Microbulbifer sp. A4B17: one gene and its partner. The protein of the gene in region 2 interacts with the protein of the main gene of each other region in a pairwise test. Links are inferred from orthologs where the notes say so. Each region holds a gene or a part of one and is shown on either strand. Other genes may lie near its edges. The genes, in order: uvrB and uvrA.

The links.
Region 1: the proteins of uvrA (region 2) and uvrB interact in binary tests that used the Escherichia coli proteins (3 or more experiments, as listed by UniProt). The link is inferred for Microbulbifer sp. A4B17 from one-to-one orthologs.

The regions. Positions count from the first base shown.
Region 1 is NZ_CP029064.1:3,380,030-3,383,311, forward strand. Bases 1-2,959 are described here. They hold uvrB (excinuclease ABC subunit UvrB), read right to left. Parts: upstream 2,506-2,959; coding sequence 496-2,505; downstream 1-495. Other genes in these bases: thrS (threonine--tRNA ligase), read right to left, coding at 1-132. Also shown: BTJ40_RS14955 (nucleoside-diphosphate sugar epimerase/dehydratase), read right to left, coding at 3,066-3,282. UniProt on the Escherichia coli protein: The UvrABC repair system catalyzes the recognition and processing of DNA lesions. A damage recognition complex composed of 2 UvrA and 2 UvrB subunits scans DNA for abnormalities.
Region 2 is NZ_CP029064.1:627,559-631,253, forward strand. The notes cover bases 133-3,504. They hold uvrA (excinuclease ABC subunit UvrA), read right to left. Parts: upstream 3,159-3,504; coding sequence 333-3,158; downstream 133-332. Other genes in these bases: BTJ40_RS02855 (hypothetical protein), read right to left, coding at 133-245; BTJ40_RS02865 (mannose-1-phosphate guanylyltransferase/mannose-6-phosphate isomerase), read left to right, coding at 3,318-3,504. In the rest of the region: more of BTJ40_RS02855, read right to left, coding at 1-132; more of BTJ40_RS02865, read left to right, coding at 3,505-3,695. UniProt on the Escherichia coli protein: The UvrABC repair system catalyzes the recognition and processing of DNA lesions. UvrA is an ATPase and a DNA-binding protein. A damage recognition complex composed of 2 UvrA and 2 UvrB subunits scans DNA for abnormalities.

The DNA of each region.
Region 1 (3,282 bases), 2.8 Mb from region 2 along the record:
TTCCTTGCCGTCTACAACGCCAGCAAGTGCGGCTTTTGCCAAACCTGGGCCGATATCAGCGGCTACATCGTGTACGGAAACCGGAGCAGAAAATTCTCGACGGGAACCATCGGGGAGAGTAACAACGGGCATTGTTTATCCTTTGTTCTCAGTGGCGATCCCTACCAAAGACCGCATGAAACTATCCATGAATTTATTCATGGAACTCTTGATCGGGATGGGCAATCCATCCTTTTGAAAGGTGGTAGACCCGGGCGGATTTGAACCGCCGACCTCTGCCATGTCAAGGCAGCGCTCTAACCAACTGAGCTACGGGTCTAAAGCTCTACAGCGGGGGAACCCTGTGCTGTGAAGAGCGCGAACTTTAGCACCGCTTTTCAGTGTTTTCAACAACTTACTGAACTTTTGTGTGAAATTTTTTAAGAGCGACCAAGCACCAACAAGGCAGTGCGGGACTATCAAAATGTAGATCCAAGTCCCGCCCTTCAGCAAGGATTATTCCACACCTTTTAAGTGGGTAATCTCATCGCGCAATTTTGCCGCTGCTTCAAATTCCAGGTTCTTCGCATGCTGGTACATTTGCTCTTCCAGCTCGGCAATTCGGGCCCAGCGCTGCTTATCGGTAAGGGCCTCGACATCCACCTTGTATTCACCTTTACCCTCGGCAACTTTGCGACGCCCTTTCTTCGGCACGCCGGGGGCCACTGCTCCCTCCAGAATATCCGCCACACTTTTGCGGATACCTTTGGGGGTAATGCCGTGCTCCTCGTTAAAGGCCAACTGCTTCTCGCGGCGGCGATGAGTCTCTTCGAGTGCACGCTCCATGGAACCGGTGACTTTGTCCGCGTAGAGAATCGCCCTCCCCTCCAGGTTTCGCGCAGCCCGCCCAATGGTCTGGATCAGCGAGCGATCGGAACGAAGGAAGCCCTCTTTATCGGCATCGAAAATTGCCACCAAGGCAACTTCCGGCATATCCAGGCCTTCTCGCAGCAAGTTAATACCAACTAGCACGTCAAACTCTCCGATACGCAGGTCCCGGATAATCTCTACTCGCTCGACGGTATCAATATCGGAGTGTAAGTAGCGGACACGAACGCCACTTTCGGAGAGGTATTCAGTCAGGTCTTCCGCCATCCGCTTGGTCAATACGGTAATCAGCACTCGCTGGTCAGCATCTACGCAACGGTGAATTTCAGACAGGGCATCATCTACCTGGGTCAATGCTGGGCGAACTTCAACTTCCGGGTCCACCAGACCGGTCGGGCGAACCACCTGCTCGACCACCTGCCCCGCATTCTCTTGCTCATAGGCCCCCGGGGTTGCGGACACAAAAACCGTCTGGGGTGCCAACCCCTCCCACTCTTCAAACTTGAGAGGACGATTGTCCAGGGCCGATGGCAGACGAAAGCCATACTCCACCAAAGTTTCCTTGCGCGACCGGTCTCCACGATACATACCGCCGATTTGCGGCACTGTCACGTGACTCTCATCGATAAATAACAGTGCATCACTGGGCAGGTAATCAAAAAGCGTGGGCGGCGGCTGACCAATACCGCGACCGGAGAGGTAGCGGGAATAGTTCTCTACGCCATTGCAGTAGCCAAGCTCCTGCATCATCTCCACATCGTAGCGGGTACGCTGATCTAGCCGCTGCGCTTCGACCAGCTTGTTGTTACCACGCAGTTGCTCCAGGCGCCCTCGCAGCTCATCTTTGATTTCATCGATAGCGCTGACGATCGTCTCTCGCGGCGTCACATAGTGACTCTTGGGAAAGATGGTCACCCGGGGCACCTTCTTAAGCTGCTCTCCGGTAAGGGGGTCAAACAGGGTGATCTCTTCGATTTCTTCATCAAAAAGAGACAGGCGCACCGCTTCCAAATCGGAGTCTGCCGGGTAGATATCGATAATATCGCCACGCACCCGGTAAGTAGCGCGACGGAAATCTGCATCGTTGCGGGTGTATTGCAGTTCTGCCAGACGCCTGAGGATAGTGCGCTGGTCAACGAGATCACCGCGATCCAGATGCAGCACCATCTTCAAATATTTGTCGGGGTCACCCAAACCGTAAATTGCCGAAACTGTGGCAACCACAACCACGTCGCGCCGCTCAATAAGTGCCTTGGTGGCCGAGAGGCGCATCTGCTCAATGTGCTCGTTTACAGATGCATCTTTTTCGATAAAGGTGTCCGAAGAGGGGACGTAAGCTTCCGGCTGGTAGTAGTCGTAGTAAGAGACAAAATACTCCACCGCATTCTTGGGGAAAAACTCTTTAAACTCCCCGTAGAGCTGAGCGGCCAGCGTTTTATTGTGAGCCATCACAATGGCCGGCCGCTGCAGGCGCTCAATAATATTCGCCATAGTGAAGGTCTTACCCGAACCGGTAACACCCAGCAGCGTTTGATGGCTCAGGCCATCATCAATCCCCTCTGACAACTGCTCTATCGCCAGCGGCTGATCGCCCGCTGGCTGATACTTGGATTCCACCTTAAAAGGTCGCGACTCCATACACTTCCCCCAACCGCTTAATCATTCATGCAACATCGGATTGTAGGCTCTCGTCATACGGCCCACAATTACAAGAGAATAGCGTCCTACCTTCCCCAACTCAGGCCAGCGGCATTTTGCGCGCGGCCAAAAAAATAATTTCCTGACAAATCAATTAGTTAAAGATCAAAAAAGGGGTTGACCTGGTCGGAAGTGCTCTATAATATACGCGCCATCTCAACGGCACTGCCGAAAAGATATTCCGCCTTAGCTCAGTTGGTAGAGCAAATGACTGTTAATCATTGGGTCGCTGGTTCGAGCCCAGCAGGCGGAGCCAAATTTCAAAGCGCAGCTTAATTTGCGCTCTATAAATTAGATTAAATTCCGCCTTAGCTCAGTTGGTAGAGCAAATGACTGTTAATCATTGGGTCGCTGGTTCGAGCCCAGCAGGCGGAGCCAAACAAAAGCCCGGATAGATCTCATCTATCCGGGCTTTTTCTTTTTCTGAATATTTTTTTCAACCCACATCGAGGCTGTCAATTAGCGGCCAGCCATGTTGGGCGACCGCCAAGAATAGCCTCCTAGCGCGAACTGGCCTCCCCAGTCAAAGGCAACACCTCAACAGTCGCTCGACCTTTAGCTTTGTGTGCCTGCCCTTGCCTCGACCAGACAACATCGACCAACCCCTGCTTGGGTGAGTAGCCTTTTACTGCCCGGCAAAGAATCCTGCGGACCTGCTCGCAATCATGAGAGCCGCACGCATCCCTAAGATCCGAAACCAGGAGCTGCAAAGCCTCA
Region 2 (3,695 bases):
AAGCTAACGGACTTTAGGATGGCGGGTCCGGACCCGGCATTGTGGAAGTTAAAGGTGATCAAGTTTCGATTACTCTCTTCGTCATAGTTCTCATGGCTGAACTGAATAACCGGCATTGTCATTATTTTGACTTGTTGATTGGCAGCTCTGGCTTGTAAATAGGTGGCATAAAAGGACGCCAGAGAAATCATAATTGCACTTACCGCGATCACTAAATTTAAGCGGTCGCGATTGAATAACTTCATATCTTGTTGCACCTATCTACTAGTTATTTTCAAGTGAGCTGATAAAAAAGGATGCCGATTGATAGTTCGGTATCCTTTCTTATTTAATCAGTTCAGCATTGTTTTTAGAAAACGCCCGGTATGGGAAACGTCCATTTCTGCGACATCCTCAGGTGTCCCTGTGGCAATAATTTGTCCACCGCCAGATCCACCCTCCGGGCCCAGGTCTACTATCCAGTCCGCAGTTTTGATCACATCCAGATTGTGTTCGATCACTACGATGGTATTGCCGTGATCGCGCAGGCGATGTAGAACATCCAGTAGTAATTGGATATCGGCAAAGTGCAGGCCGGTAGTCGGTTCGTCGAGGATGTACAGGGTTTGCCCAGTGTCCCGTTTGGATAGTTCGCGGGAGAGTTTTACCCGTTGGGCTTCACCTCCTGAGAGAGTGGTGGCAGCCTGACCAAGCTTGATATAGGAGAGCCCTACATCTATCAGGGTTTGCAATTTCTTCGCGATTGCAGGCACTGGGTCAAAGAATTCCCGTGCATCTTCCACGGTCATTTCCAATACTTCGTGGATATTCTTGCCCTTGTAGTGCACCTCCAGGGTCTCGCGGTTGTAGCGTTTACCGTGGCAGGTATCGCAGGGTACATAGACATCCGGCAAGAAGTGCATTTCCACCTTAATCACCCCATCGCCCTGGCAGGCTTCACAGCGCCCACCCTTGACGTTAAAGCTGAAGCGTCCAGGTTTATAGCCCCGTGAACGGGCCTCTTGGGTGCCGGCAAACAAGTCGCGAATTGGGGTAAAAATACCGGTATAAGTTGCTGGGTTTGAGCGAGGAGTGCGCCCGATAGGACTCTGATCAATATCCACGCATTTGTCGAAGTGCTCCAGGCCGTGCACCTCCTTATAAGGGGAGGCTTTAAGGGTTGTTGCTTTGTTAAGTGCAGTAGCTGCAAGTGGATAGAGGGTTGTATTAATCAGGGTGGATTTACCAGAGCCCGATACACCGGTAACACAGGTAAGTAATCCTACCGGGATCTCAAGGTCGACGTCCTGTAAATTATTTCCACTGGCGCCTTCGAGGCGCAGCAAATAGTCCGAGTCGGGTACGTAGCGCTCTTCCGGTACGGCAATTTTCTTTTTGCCGGAGAGGTATTGACCGGTGAGGGATTTTTTACACTTGGCAATTTTATCGGCGGTACCCGCTGCCACGACTTCTCCACCATGGACACCGGCACCGGGGCCAATATCGACAATAAAGTCGGCACTGCGAATGGCATCCTCATCGTGCTCTACCACGATAACGGTGTTGCCGATATCGCGCAGGTGAGTGAGGGTGTTGAGCAGACGCTCGTTGTCTCGCTGATGTAGGCCGATAGATGGCTCGTCGAGAATATACATTACGCCCACGAGGCCGGCGCCGATCTGGCTGGCGAGACGGATGCGCTGCGCTTCACCGCCGGAGAGGGTTTCTGCACTGCGGTTCAGGGTCAGGTAATTCAGGCCAACATCGACGAGGAAGCGGAATCGATCGCGCAGCTCTTTGAGAATCTTATCGGCAATCTCTTTCTGGGCGCCTTTAAACGTCAGCTCGTGGTCGAAGTACTCGAACGCATCGCCTACAGGCAGCTCAGTGATTTGTGCCAGGGTGCGGTTATCCACAAAGACATGACGGGCCTCGCGGCGCAGGCGGGTACCGTGACACTCTGGGCATTTTTGTGTGCTCAGATACTTGGCTAATTCCTCCCGAACCGATTGGGATTCGGTATCCCGGTAGCGGCGCTGGAAGTTGGGGATAATGCCCTCGAAGGTGTGCTGGCGCACGGTGACATCGCCGCGATCATTGACGTAGCTGAAGTCGATTTCTTCGTCGCCACTGCCCTGCAGGATAACCTTGCGGTGGGCTTTGCGTAATTTTTTCCAGGGCTTATCCAGATCGAAACCGTAGTGCTCGGCGAGGGAGTCGAGCATGTGGTAATAGTAAATATTGCGTCTGTCCCAACCGCGAATGGCGCCCTCGGAAATACTGCTTTCCGAATCGATAATTACCTTGTCTTCATCAAAGAACTGTTTGACGCCCAGGCCGTCACAGCTGGGGCAGGCACCGGCGGGGTTGTTGAAGGAGAACAGGCGCGGTTCCAGCTCATCCAGTGAGTAGTCACAGACGGGGCAGGCGTGGCGGGCAGAGAAGAGACGATCTTCCTGGTCTCCATCCATAAAACTGATGGAGGCGATACCGTCGGTGAGATTCAGAGCGGTTTCGAAGGATTCCGCCAAACGCAGTTGCAGATCCTCACGAACCTTAAAGCGGTCTACCACCACCTCAATGGTGTGCTTGCGGCGCTTATCCAGTTTGGGGGTGTCGTCCAGGTCACAGATAACCCCGTCGATCCGTGCCCGCACAAACCCGTCCCGGCGCAGTTGTTCAAACACGTGCTGGTGCTCACCCTTTCGATCGCGAACTACCGGCGCCAGCAACATAATCTTGCTGCCTTCCGGTAAAGCCAGCACCTGATCCACCATCTGGCTGATCGTCTGGGCTTGCAGAGGTTCGTCGTGCTCGGGGCAGCGGGGTTCTCCAACCCGGGCGAACAGCAGTCGCAGGTAGTCATAGATTTCTGTGATGGTGCCCACGGTGGAGCGGGGGTTGTGAGAGGTGGACTTCTGCTCGATAGAAATGGCCGGTGACAATCCCTCGACGGTATCCACATCCGGCTTTTCCATCATCGACAGGAATTGACGGGCGTAAGTGGAGAGTGATTCCACGTAGCGGCGCTGTCCCTCTGCGTAAAGGGTGTCAAAGGCCAGGGAAGATTTGCCGGAACCGGACAGGCCGGTGATAACGATCAGTTTATCGCGGGGAATGTCCAGATCGATATTCTTCAGGTTGTGGGTGCGAGCACCCCTTACATAAATCGTGTCCACGCTCTACCTATATGCTGCTAATACTGGGCCGGGCCTCGGACTTGCTCCGCGCGGGGCGATCACAACTGCGGTGCCGGAAAAACAGTCAAGTATAAACTCGCCACCTGATGTGCGAAAATTGTCTTTCGCAATACCCGACATTCAGGCAGATAGCATTCGATGATTCCTGTGATTCTCTGTGGTGGCACTGGCTCGCGCCTGTGGCCACTCTCGCGTGAGGCCTACCCTAAACAGTTCCTACCCCTTATTGGTGGTGAGACGATGTTACAGGCAACTTTAAGGCGCCTGGAGGGCATTGAGCCACTACAGGCGCCGATACTGGTATGCAATGAAGAGCATCGCTTTGCCGCCGCCGAGCAATTGCAGGAAATCGGCCACGGTGCTCAGTCCATTTTACTGGAGCCCTGCGCGCGCAATACTGCACCGGCTATCGCCCTGGCTGCCCTGGCAGCACTGGAGTCCGGCACTGATCCTTTACTGCTGGTATTACCGGCAGACCACGCCGTTTCCGACGAGGTAAACTTTCAGGAATCTGTA